Pseudosulfitobacter sp. DSM 107133: one gene and its partner. The protein of the gene in region 2 binds, or shares a complex with, the protein of the main gene of each other region. Links are inferred from orthologs where the notes say so. Each region holds a gene or a part of one and is shown on either strand. Other genes may lie near its edges. The genes, in order: tldD and DSM107133_RS17240.

Region 1 (6,394 bases), 2.1 Mb from region 2 along the record:
CGGCACGCTTGTCCATCTTGTCGCCTTCGCTGATCTGCGGCAGGCGCTTGTCGTCGTCATCGGTGACATCGTCGTCGCGGCCTTCTTCATAGACCTTGAGGAAGCCGTCAAACAACACGACCTGACCCGTGGCGCGCAGGATGACCTGACCGTCCTGGCTGCCCACGTCGACGGTGGTGCGTTCCAGACGCGCGCTTTCCATCTGGCAGGCCAGCGTGCGTTTCCAGATCAGATCATACAGCTTGCGCTGGTCGCCATCGCTGATTTTCAGCGCATCCACGTCCTGCGTCATCTCGGTCGGGCGGATACATTCGTGCGCTTCCTGCGCGTTCTTTGCCTTGTTCTTGTAAACGCGCGGGGTGCCGGGGACGTATTCGGCGCCGTAACGGTCCTTGATGGCGTCGCGCGCCATCTGCACCGCTTCGGGGGCCATGTCGATGCCGTCGGTCCGCATATAGGTGATATAGCCCGCCTCATACAGACGCTGTGCCGCGCTCATGGTCTGGCGCGCGCCCATGCCGAACTTGCGGCTGGCTTCCTGTTGCAGGGTCGATGTCATGAACGGGGCGGAGGGGTTGCGGTTGGCAGGCTTGGCCTCGACCGACTGGACCTTCAGGTCGCGGCTGCTGATCGCCTGCACGGCCATTTCGGCCTGTGTGCCGTTTTCAATGTCGTAACGGTCCAGCTTCTTGCCGGCCAAGGTGGTCAGCCGCGCCTCGAATTCCTGTCCGCGCGGGGTCGCCAGCAATGCCTTGACCGACCAGTATTCGCGGGCACGGAAGGCTTCGATTTCCATCTCGCGTTCGGTGATCAGGCGCAGACAGACCGATTGCACGCGCCCTGCCGATTTCGCGCCGGGCAATTTGCGCCACAGGACGGGGGACAGGTTGAAGCCCACCAGATAGTCCAGCGCGCGGCGGGCGAGGTAGGCCTCGACCAGTGGCATGTCGACCTGACGGGGATTCTTCATCGCCTCTGTGACGGCGGTTTTTGTGATCGCGTTGAACACCACCCGCGAAACGGGGGTGCTTTTGGTGATCGACTTGCGCTTGGTCAGCGCCTCTTGCAGGTGCCAGCTGATCGCCTCGCCCTCGCGGTCGGGGTCGGTTGCGAGGATCAGTTCGTTGTCGTTTTTCAGGGCGTCTGCGATGGCTTTGACATGCTTTTTGCTGTCGCTGCCAATCTCCCAAAGCATCTCGAAATCATGTTCGGTGTCGACCGAACCGTCTTTCGGGGGCAAGTCCCGCACATGGCCGTAAGAAGCCAGCACGGTGTAATTGTCACCCAGATATTTGTTGATTGTCTTGGCCTTGGCCGGAGATTCGACGACGACGACTGGCATAAATGATGCACCTCGGGGACAGTAAAACTTGCGCGTCTATGGCGGCGCTAGATGTGGGGTGCAAGCATTGAATGTCAACACGCCATCGTATCAGGCCCCCGTCGAGGTCCTTAATTGGGGCGTGTCAGCAGGCCGCCGGGGCTGCGTTCGATGTGTCCGTCCAGTTCCAGTTCCAGCAAAACCGGGGCTACATCGGAAGGGGCTGCCGCGATGTCGCGTATCAACTGGTCCTCGGCCAGCGGGGAAGGGCCCAGACGGTTCAGGATCTGGCTGTGCAGGGCGGCGGTTTCGCGCAAAGTGCGCCGGTCGCGGACCGGCTTTGGCGGTGGTGTGTGCGGCAGGTCCATCGGCAGGGCAGGTGCGCGCGGCGCCAACGGAGCCAGCGCCTCGATCACATCTGCGGCATTGCGGATCAACGTGGCCCCGTCGCGGATCAGCATGTTGCAGCCAGAGGCGCGGGCGTCCAGCGGGCTTCCGGGCACGGCCAGCACCTCGCGGCCCTGATCCAGCGCGTCGCGGGCGGTGATCAGGCTGCCGGACTTTGCCGCAGCCTCGACCACAATCGTGGCGCGGCTCAGCCCCGAGACGATGCGGTTGCGCGGCGGAAAGTGGCGCGCCATCGGTTGCAGGCCCATGGGCTGCTCCGACAACCGCAACCCGTGTTCGGGAATTGCCAGCGCCAATTCGGTGTTTTCCGCCGGATATATCATGTCGACACCGCCCGCCTGTACGGCCACGGTGCCGGTGTCCAGCGCGGCGGTATGCGCTGCGGCGTCGATGCCGCGCGCAAGGCCCGAGACGATCACATGGCCCGCCGTCGCAAGTTCGCGCGCCAGCGATTTGGCCATGCGGGAACCAAGGCTGGAGGCATTGCGCGCGCCCACAATCGAAATCATCGGGCGTTCCAGCACGGCAAGGTCGCCAATGGCCCACAGAAACGGGGGCGCGTCGGCCAGATCGCGCAGCGCAGCGGGATAGTGCGGTGCGGTCTGGGAAATCAGAGTTGCCCCGGCCGTCTGGCCGGCTTTCAGCTCGGCCTCGATGACGGCAACGGGGCAAGGGGTGTAGTTTTCCACACCAGCAGCGCGCGCCAGTTCCGGCAACGCATCAAGCGCATTTTGCGCTGTGCCATGTTCGATCAGCAATCTGTTGAACGTCGAGATACCGACCCGGCGAGATCGCAACAGGCGGAGACGAAGAAACCAATCGTCTTCCGGGGTGGGTGGGAGTGGGGGGTGAATGGAAGAAGGACTTAATCCTCGATCTGTCATCCGTCTCTCCGCCTGTTGCTGCAAGTGTTATGCAGGGTCGAGGTTAACAACCAGTGAAAGAATCAGCCTTCTTTCGACAGAAACTATCAAATGAATTGGCCCTTTCCTCAGCCGCCGCTGCCGCCCACCGTCAGACCGCCGATCATCAACGTCGGCTGGCCCACGCCCACGGGCACCCATTGCCCCGCCTTGCCGCAGTTGCCCATGCCGGGATCAAGCGTCGGATCGTTGCCGATGGCGCGAATCTTTTGCAGCGCCGTGGCGCCGTCGCCGATCAGGGTTGCGCCTTTGACCGGTGCCCCGACCACACCGTTCTGAACGCGATAGGCCTCGGTGCAGGAAAACACGAATTTGCCGTTGGTGATGTCCACCTGACCGCCGCCAAAGCCAACAGCGTAAATGCCGTCTTTCAGGTCGGCCACGATGTCACCCGGCGCGACAGTGCCACCCAGCATATAGGTGTTGGTCATGCGCGGCATCGGGGTGTGGGCGTAGCTTTCGCGCCGCCCGTTTCCGGTGGGGGCGACGCCCATCAGCCGCGCGTTCTGGCGGTCTTGCATATAGCCCACCAGCACGCCGTCCTCGATCAGCACATTGCGCGCGCTTGGGGTGCCTTCGTCGTCGACACTGATCGACCCGCGCCGGTCGGGGATGGTGCCGTCGTCCAGCACGGTCACGCCCGGGGCAGCAATGCGCTGTCCCATCAATCCGGCAAAGGCAGAGGACCCCTTGCGGTTGAAATCCCCCTCAAGCCCGTGGCCAATCGCTTCGTGCAGCAGAATGCCCGGCCAGCCGGGGCCAAGCACCACGTCCATCACGCCCGCAGGGGCGGGAATCGCATCCAGATTGACCACAGCCACCCGCAAGGCCTCGCGGGCCTTGGCCTGCCAGTCGGCGGGGTCCAGCAGGCCATCAAGGCCCACACGCCCGCCGCCGCCCGCGCTGCCCGATTCGCGCCGGCCGGCCTGTTCGACAATCACCGACACATTCACACGGGTCATCGGGCGCACGTCGCGCACCGATCCGCCTTCGGGACGCAAGATTTCAACCTCTTGCAAAGACGCGGCAATGGTTGCCGAAACCTGCACTACGCGGCTGTCCAAAGCGCGGGTGAATGCGTCGATCTCGCGCAGGGTGTCCAGTTTCACCGGAAAACTTGCACCTGCTATGGGGTCTTCGTCTGTATACAGACGGGTGTTTGTGGCCTGCGGCGCATCGGCCCATGTGCCGCCCCCGTCGCCAACAGCCAGCCGCGCGGTTTCGCTTGCACGCTTCAGGGCGGCTATGGAAAGCTCGGTAGAATGGGCATATCCGGCCACTTCGCCGCGCACCGCGCGCAGGCCGAACCCTTCCGAGGCATCATAGCTGGCGGTTTTAAGGCGCCCGTCGTCAAACACCATCGCCTCGGACCGGCGGCGTTCCAGGAAAAGTTCCCCGTCGTCGGCCCCGTCGGTGGCCGCGCGCAGCACCTGAAGTGCTTCGTCACGGTCCAAAAGGGTGTCGAACGGGGCGAAGGGGGCATCGGTCATTGGGGGCTGATCCTGAATTTTTCGAGTGAGGCGTCTCTTTGACGCGGTAAGAATGGCTTTATCTTGAGGGTAGAATATGATTGTAAGCGCGGGTAATACAACGGGAGGCGAAAGCGTAAGCTGCTTTGTCTATTCCCCGCGCCCAACAGCGATCACAAGATCAGGACGATACATGACCAAGCATTTCTCGATTAAGGGCCTTGTTTCCGGCCTTTTTGCCGCCTCAGCCGCACTGCCAGCGATGGCGCAGGACAACCTTGAAATCGTTGGCGCCCCGCGCGACGGCGTTATGGGCTTTCAGCCCGCCGTAACCGAACTGGCACGTGATTTGCAGTGGCTGGACCATATGCTGCTGGTCATCATCACGGCGATTTCCCTGTTCGTGATCGGCCTGCTGGTTTGGGTCGGCATCCGCTATAATGCGCGCCGCAACCCGAAGCCTGCGAGTTTCACACACAACACCCCGATTGAAATCGCATGGACCGTGATTCCGATTGTGATTCTGGTGTTCATCGGGGCGTTCTCGCTGCCGATCCTGTTCAAACAGCAGGAAATCCCCGACGCCGAAGTGACCATCAAGGTGACCGGTTACCAATGGTACTGGGACTACTCCTATGTGGACGAAGGCATTGAATTCTCTAGCTATATGATTGGTGCGCCGGCAACCGGCGGTCAGAACATGATGACCCCAGAGGTCGAGCAGCAGCTGATCGCCGCGGGCTATTCCAAGGATGAATTCCTGCTGGCCACCGACAATGCGGTTGTCGTGCCTGTGGGCAAGATCGTGGTGATGCAGGTCACCGGCGCCGACGTGATCCATTCCTGGGCGATGCCCGCATTCGGTGTCAAACAGGATGGTGTGCCCGGACGTCTGGCCGAACTGTGGTTCAAGGCCGAGCGTGAAGGTATCTATTTTGGCCAGTGTTCCGAGCTGTGCGGCATCAACCACGCCTACATGCCGATCACCGTCAAGGTTGTGTCCGAAGAAGCCTACGCTGCATGGCTGGAAAAGGCCCGCGAAGAATTCGCAAGCCTGCCCATGCCGCAAAGCTTCCAGATCGCTTCGAAGTAAGCCAACAGGGCGGGGGCTGTTCCCCCGCCTTTCCTGATTTCACATGATGCGTGAGACCCGAATGACCGATATCAGCAGCCAGCCACAGGCCTTCGAGGCCGAAGCGTCCTTTGGCGACTATTTCGCGCTGATGAAGCCGCGGGTCATGCAGCTTGTGGTGTTCACCGCATTGGTGGGCATGCTGGCGGCCCCCCATGGTGTGCACCCTGTCGTCGGCTTTGCGTCGATTCTGTTCATCGCCATCGGGGCAGGGGCTTCGGGTGCGCTGAACATGTGGTGGGATGCAGACATCGACCACATCATGAAACGCACCGCCAACCGTCCGATTCCTGCGGGAAAGGTCCAGCCGGGCGAGGCGCTGAGCATTGGCGTCGCGCTGTCGGGCCTGTCGGTGATGATGCTGGCGCTGTCGGCCAACTTTCTGGCGGCGGGGCTGCTGGCCTTTACCATCTTCTTTTACGCTGTCGTCTATTCGATGTGGCTGAAACGCTCGACGCCGCAGAACATCGTGATCGGCGGCGCGGCCGGGGCCTTTCCGCCGGTGATCGGCTGGGTTGTGGCCACCGGGTCCATGTCGGTCGAGGCGTGGTTGATGTTCGCGCTGATCTTCATCTGGACGCCGCCGCATTTCTGGGCGCTGGCCTTGTTCATGAAGTCGGACTATGACGACGCGGGCGTGCCGATGCTGACGGTGACACACGGGCGCAAGACCACGCGCAAACATATTCTGGCCTATACTGTCGTTCTGGCGGTTCTGGCTGTGGGCACCGCGTTCACATCCATCGGCGGTTTGATCTATCTGACCGTTGCGGTGATTCTGAACGCGCTGTTCCTGAAAGGTGCCGTTGCGATCTGGCGCCGTGACGAAGCAGATGCAGAAGCCGATGGCTACGCCGTCGAAAAGTCGTTCTTCAAACTGTCTTTGCTGTATCTGTTCCTGCACTTTGGTGCGATCATGGCCGAGGCGCTGCTGCGCAGCTCGGGATTGGGAGGCTGGTGATGGCGATCAAAGCTGAACACGAAATTCACGGCCGACGCCGCAGCCGTAATCTGGGCGTCGGGCTGTTGCTGGCCGCCTTTGTTGTGCTGGTTCTGGCGCTGACCTTTGCCAAGGTCACCAGCGGCGATTTTGAAGTGCCGCGCGCGGAGGCGTTGAAATGAAACGGATGCAAGGCCCTCA
Region 2 (6,500 bases):
GCCTGTTGCCCGAAGAACAGGCGCAGGGTGCGCGAATGATGATGGCCTTGTTTGCCGTTCCCGGCGACGCACCGGATTCGCTGAAATCCAAGCTTGAGATCAACGACGCAGGTCATGTTCTGGCGAATGGCCAGCGGTTGAAGTAAATTCTCACCCAAGTTTATCGGGGGCGGTGCGCAAGTGCCGCCCCTTTTTTGTGCTGCGAATGCCAGTTCCCAACACCGGCATTGGCGATCGTTGTCTGGGGTCTGAACCCTAGGTCACCGACTCATAAGTTCGCAACCAGATCCTGATTGACGCGAGTTGTATGGATGCGAGGAAATTATCATCGCGTTTGTCATATCTTGTTGCTACCGCGCGGAAGTTTTTGAGTTTGTTGAAGAAACGCTCCACTGCGTTGCGTGCTTTGTAACGCTCGCGATCATGCGCGATGACAGGATTGCGTTGCGGCATCGAAGGGATCACGGCTTGCGCCTTCTGTTTGGCGATCAAATCACGGATCGCGTTGCTGTCATAGGCGCGATCCGCCAGCACGCTGCAGCCTTCTTTCAGTCGATCCAGCATCTGCTCTGCCGCGTGTCCATCATAGGCCTGCCCAGCCGTCAGCATGAGCCGGATCGGGCGGCCAAGCGCGTCCACCAAAGCGTGGATTTTCGTTGTCAGCCCGCCCCTTGAGCGACCCAGGCAATCGGATCGCCCCCTTTTTTAGGGCCATTTGCGCCCTGTTGGTGTACCCGGATGGAGGAGCTGTCAATCATTTGCACCTCACCCTCATATGCCTCTGATATTGCTTCAAGAATACGCGCCCAGTGGCCCGCACGCCGCCAGCGGTTGAAGCGGTTCACACAGGTCGTATGCGGCCCGTATCGGGCAGGAATGTCTGCCCAGGGCGCACCAGTCCGCAAGCGCCAGAAGATGCCGTTCAAAACCCGCCGGTCATCCACACGCGGCTTGCCGCGCACCTTCGTCGGCAGCAACGGCTGGATCACCGACCATTCAAAATCTGTCAAATCAAAACGTGCCATTCTCACCTCCACATTTGCCGGAAAGTGAATCACGTTTTCTAAAGTCTGTGAATCCCTTTTATGGGTATGTGACCTAGGGCTTCGGCGGCTGCGGCAAGCTCTCGCCGAAATCCCCCGACATCAATTCATCCAGAAACAGGCTGACGAACTGACTGCGCCCGTGCGCGCCGGATTTGGCATAAACGCTGGTCACCTGCGCTCGCACAGTGCCAGCTGCCGTCTGCCGGACACGGGCAATCTCGTCATTGTCCAGCCCTTTGCAGATCATGATGGCGATGTCGCGTTCGGCCGCTGTCAGGTTCCAGTCGTCGAACAAGCCGTCCATGACCTCGGCCAACTGTCCCTGTGCCACTTTCAACCCTGTGTCCATATCGCTCATACGGTTCAGCAAGCGGCGCAATTCGATCATCAGGAAAATCACCCCGCCCGACAGTGCAATCGCGGCAACACTTTCCGCCGCCAGCAAAGCGTGGTTCAGATGCGCGCCCTCGCGCATGTCGGTCAGCACGTCACCGATGAAAAACGCCGCGCACAGCGCCTGAAGGATGATCACCCCCGCAAGCACCGTGGCGCGTCGTTCCTTTGCCTTTGCGGGCCGCGCGGGTCGCTTCATTCCACTGCTGTTCCCTTGGGAATACGTTTGCGTCCCAATAGCATGGCGCGCACCAGATTGACACCGGATCGCCATGTGTCGAACGCCACACCGGCCACGTGCAACGCCACGGAAAGCATAAGCCAGTTGAACGCCAATTCATGCGCCTCTTTCACCCAATCAATGCCGAAGAACCGCAGCGTCGTCATCATGTAGCCGGTCACCCCCATCGCGATGACCGTCAGCCACAGGTTATACACCATCAGCGCGCCCAGCGGGTTATGTGACAGATGCACGGTACGATCCCCGGCCCGCACAGCCTTGAGATAGCGCAGCGCCCGCACCGGATTGGGTGGAAAGGCCGCGAACCGTGCGTGTCGTGGTCCGATCAAGGCCCAGACGACACGTATGCCCACCAGCCCAAGCGCCACATAGCCCACCCATTGGTGAACCATACCCTCGTCATCGGTAAAGGCACCGTTCAGCAGGATCATCAGCGCCAGCGACCAGTGGATCAGCCGGACCAGCGGGTCCCAGACGACCATGTCACGGGCGCCTTCGCGCCCGCTTTCCAGTTGCGTACCAACCGACACGGTCAGTTCTTCCAGTCAAGCTTGGTGATCGCACCGGTTTCGGGGGCCACATAGACTTCGCCCATTTTGCCGTCCTTGACGAAATAGACCTCGATGTTTCCGTCTTCCATCTCGGCTTTGCGCACATCGTAGCCCATGTCGGTCAGCGTGGTTTTCACCTCATCCATCGACTTGCCCAGCATGGTGTCGGCGGTCAGGTCGGCGGCAAAGGCAGGGGCGGCAAAGGCCATAAGGGCGATCAGAGCAATTTTACGCATGGTATCCTCATTTTCGGTTTTCAGTTTGTCAGGGACGGCAACGGGTGTTGTCGTCTTGCCCCGATCTGAGTGCGTCGGGGCGGCTGCACCATTGACCAGCGGCTTATTCCGCCTTTTTAAGCGCCTGCTTACAGCGGAAATCCGCCCCTTCTGCCCCTCTGCCCAATGCAACGACATCGCGCGCTTTTGCCGGGTCTTTTTCTGGCGCATCCGGCCCGCCCCCTTGTGCGCAGCGGGCGCGAAGGCTACCTCATGCCCAATTCAGCCGGAGAATTTCATGACCCCTTCCCTTGATGCCCTGACCGACCAATTGCTCAAAGCCGCCGCCAAAGCCGGTGCCGACGCGGCAGACGCGATGGCGGTTCAGGGCACATCGGTGTCGGTTGATGTGCGGGCCGGCGCACTGGAACATGCGGAACGGTCCGAAGGCGTGGACATCGGTCTGCGGGTCTTTGTCGGGCAGCGGGTGGCGAATGTCTCGGCCTCGGATATTTCCGAGCGGACGATTTCCGAGATGGCCGTGCGCGCGGTGGCGATGGCACGCGAAGCGCCCGAAGATGCCTATGCGGGCCTCGCCGATCCCGAACAATTGGTACAAGACTGGGACGTTGATGTACTGGAACTGGCCGATCCGTCGCCCGAACCCGACGCCGCCACGCTGGAAGACAACGCCCGCCGCGGCGAGGCCGCAGCCCTGGAACAGGACGGTATCAGCCAGGTGTCGCAAACCTCGGCGGCCTACGGAGCGCGGCAGGTGCATTTTGCCGCCAGCAACGGTTCTGCCGGTGGCTATGCGCGCACCGATCGCGGGATCAGTTGCGTGGCCATCGCGGGCACCGGCGCGGGGATGGAGCGGGATTACTCCGGCGACGGGCGCATCTTTCAGGCCGACCTGCGCAGCCCCGAAGAGATTGGCCGCGAGGCCGCCGAACGCGCCATCGCCCGCCTGAACCCGCGCAAACCGCGCACCGGCACCTATCCGGTGCTGTTTGACGAACGCGTCTCTTCGACCCTGATTGGTCACCTGTTGTCTGCCGTCAACGGTGCCGCCATCGCGCGCGGGTCGTCGTGGATGCTGGGGGCGTTGGGCGAGAAAATCCTGCCCGACGACCTGTCATTGATCGAAGACCCCCACCGCCCCCGCTGCTCGGCCTCGCGTCCCTTTGACGCCGAAGGGCTGCCGACCACCCGCCGTGCCATCGTGGACGGTGGCGTGCTGACCGGCTGGACGCTGGATCTGGCAACGGGCCGCAAGCTGGGCATGCCGTCCACCGGCAACGCCGCGCGTGGCACCTCGTCGGGTCCGTCGCCCAGCATCTGGAATGTGGAGCTGACCCAAGGCACCGCCAGCCGCGACGATCTGATCCGCGACATGGGCACCGGCCTGTTGGTCACCTCGATGATCGGCTCGACCATCAACCCCAACACCGGCGACTATTCCCGCGGCGCGGCCGGCCTGTGGGTTGAAAACGGCGAAGTCACCCATGCCGTCAACGAATGCACCATCGCGGGCAACCTGCGCGACATGCTGCGTGCCATCGTGCCCGCCAATGACGCACGCACCCACCTCAGCCGTGTTGTGCCATCACTGCTGGTGCCGGGAATGACCCTTGCCGGCAACTGATCTTCCTCTTCTGATCGACGCCGCACGCATCGCCGGCCGCATCGCCTGCAGCTATGCGGGACCGGCAACGCAGCGCTGGGACAAACCCGACGGTGCCGGTCCGGTCACCGAGGCCGATCTGGCCGTCAACGACATGCTGTCCAGCGTCTTGCGCGCGGCACGGCCCGGCTACGGCTGGCTGTCGGAAGAAACCGACGACTCGGCGGCACGGCTGGACGGCGACACCGTGTTTATTATCGACCCCATCGACGGCACCCGCAGCTTTGTCGAAGGCAGCAAGACCTGGGCGCATTCGATTGCCGTGGCGCAGGCCCGAAAGATCACCGCCGCTGTTGTCTACCTTCCGGCACTGGGCAAGCTTTATGCGGCGGCTTCAGGACAGGGCGCAACGCTGAACGATGCCCCCCTGCGTGTTTCGGGAACCGATCAGATGCAGGGCTGTTCGGTGCTGGCAACCAAACCCGCGCTGCAACCGCATCATTGGCGCGCGGGCGTTCCACCTGCGCTGAAACGCGGGCACCGACCGTCGCTGGCCTATCGGCTGGCGCTGGTTGCCGAGGGGCGCTTTGACGGTATGCTGACCCTGCGCGACAGCTGGGAATGGGACATCGCCGCCGGTGCGCTGATCGTCACTGAAGCCGGCGGCGTTATCAGCGACCGCACAGGGCTGCCCTTGCAGTTCAACAACCCGCACCCGACGCTGAACGGTATCATCGCCGCGACCCCGGCGGTGCATGCCGGCCTGCACGCCGCCCTACTGCCGCCACCTTGACCCGGCCGCACAGCCTTGCGCACAGTATAGCCAGCCAGACACCATGCCCGATCAACGGCCCGATCAAAGGACAGATACCATGACCCAACGCCTGCACCTCGTTTTCGGAGGCGAGCTTGTGACCCCGTCCGAAAACGTCTTCAAGAACGTCGATGACCTGCATATTGTCGGTATCTTTCCAAACTATGCCGCCGCTTACGACGCCTGGAAGAACGAGGCCCAGCGCACGGTCGACAACGCGCATATGCGCTATTACATCGCGCACCTCCACCGCCTGCGCGACGAGGAAAACGCCGCCACGCCCACTGAAGAACTGGGGTAACCCTCCGCTATGGCCCGCTCTCTGGGATTTGCGGCCTACCGCGCCCTGACCCGGCGCGGGCCCGCGCCAAAGCTGCCAGACTATGCGCCGCGCCCGTGGGGTGAGCTGGTGTGGCTGCACGCGGCCGAGCCGGGAAGCGAAGCGCGGGTGCGCAATCTGGCCCGCCGCCTGATTGGTGCGCGTTTTGGGCTCAGCGTGCTGCTGACCGCACCGGACGAACCCAAACCCTGTGACGAGCCTGATTTGTTGACCGCAGCACTGCCGCCGGAACACCCCGCATCGACTGCTGCCTTTGTTGCGCACTGGCGACCCGATGCGGTGGTCTGGGCATGGGGTGCGCTGCAACCCAACCTGATCGAAGCCGTGGCCAAAACCGACTGTGCCATGTTTCTGGTGGATGCAGGAGCGGACGGGTTCGACACCCGCCGCGACCGCTGGCTGACCGAAGTGCCGCGTCAGTTGCTGGCGCATTTCGATACCATTCTGGCCCGCAGCGACGCCGCCGAAGCGCGGATGAAACAGCTGGGTGTACCCGCCGCGAAAACCGATCGCACCGCGCCGCTGGTGCCGGGCGGACAGGCGCTGCCGGCCGCGCAACAGGATGTTGACGATCTGTCACAGGCTTTGTCGGGCCGCCCGGTCTGGTTTGCTGCCGGTGTCACCGCTGCCGAAATTTCAACCGTTCTGAGTGCCCACCGCCGCGCCCAGCGCCTGTCGCACCGGCTGTTGCTGATTCTGAACCCGCAGGATTCCATCGCAGATGCGCTTGCGACCAACTTGTGCGCTTTGGATGCACAGCGGGTGGTGCGCTGGTCCGAGGGCAACTATCCCGACGACAACACGTCGGTTGTGCTGGCCGACCTGCCAGACGAAGCCGGTTTGTGGTTCCGCGTCGCGCCGGTCTCGTTTCTGGGCGGATCGCTGGAAACCGGTCAGGGCGGGCAGGATCCTTTTGCCGCTGCGGCCTTGGGATCGGCTGTTCTGTATGGTCCCAGTGTGGGCAAACATCTGGATGCCTATCGCAGGCTGGCCAATGCCGGTGCTGCCCGCATTGTCAACGACGCCGACAGCCTTGGTGCGGCGGTGACCTGGCTGATTGCACCGGATCAGGCCGCCAAGATGGCGATGGCAGGCTGGGACGTGGTGACCGAAGGGGCTGAAACGATGGATCGCGTTATCAATCTGGTCAACGACAGTCTGGATGCCCGGCAGGATGGAATTAACTGATGCGCGCGCCCGACTTCTGGAACACATCACCCGACCGCCCTGCGTGGCAAGCCCGCCTGCTGGCGCCGCTGGGCCATCTCTATGCGCG

Evidence for each region.
Region 1: the proteins of DSM107133_RS17240 (region 2) and tldD are in contact, whole or in part, in a solved structure (PDB 5NJ9), measured with the Escherichia coli proteins. The link is inferred for Pseudosulfitobacter sp. DSM 107133 from one-to-one orthologs.

Annotation. Positions count from the first base shown.
Region 1 is NZ_CP085154.1:1,364,437-1,370,830, forward strand. The notes cover bases 1,932-4,776. They hold tldD (metalloprotease TldD), read right to left. Parts: upstream 4,143-4,776; coding sequence 2,721-4,142; downstream 1,932-2,720. Other genes in these bases: dprA (DNA-processing protein DprA), read right to left, coding at 1,932-2,613; coxB (cytochrome c oxidase subunit II), read left to right, coding at 4,315-4,776. Also shown: topA (type I DNA topoisomerase), read right to left, coding at 1-1,342; more of dprA, read right to left, coding at 1,453-1,931; more of coxB, read left to right, coding at 4,777-5,214; cyoE (heme o synthase), read left to right, coding at 5,276-6,214; DSM107133_RS06795 (cytochrome C oxidase assembly protein), read left to right, coding at 6,214-6,375; DSM107133_RS06800 (cytochrome c oxidase assembly protein), read left to right, coding at 6,372-6,394. UniProt on the Escherichia coli protein: Metalloprotease involved in CcdA degradation. Suppresses the inhibitory activity of the carbon storage regulator (CsrA).
Region 2 is NZ_CP085154.1:3,460,449-3,466,948, forward strand. Bases 1,967-4,917 are described here. They hold DSM107133_RS17240 (metallopeptidase TldD-related protein), read left to right. Parts: upstream 1,967-2,744; coding sequence 2,745-4,091; downstream 4,092-4,917. Other genes in these bases: DSM107133_RS17230 (cytochrome b/b6 domain-containing protein), read right to left, coding at 1,967-2,210; DSM107133_RS17235 (PepSY domain-containing protein), read right to left, coding at 2,213-2,467; DSM107133_RS17245 (3'(2'),5'-bisphosphate nucleotidase CysQ), read left to right, coding at 4,078-4,863. In the rest of the region: DSM107133_RS17215 (DUF2125 domain-containing protein), read left to right, coding at 1-146; DSM107133_RS17225 (LuxR C-terminal-related transcriptional regulator), read right to left, coding at 1,099-1,638; more of DSM107133_RS17230, read right to left, coding at 1,635-1,966; DSM107133_RS17250 (DUF4170 domain-containing protein), read left to right, coding at 4,943-5,185; DSM107133_RS17255 (glycosyltransferase N-terminal domain-containing protein), read left to right, coding at 5,195-6,412; lpxK (tetraacyldisaccharide 4'-kinase), read left to right, coding at 6,412-6,500.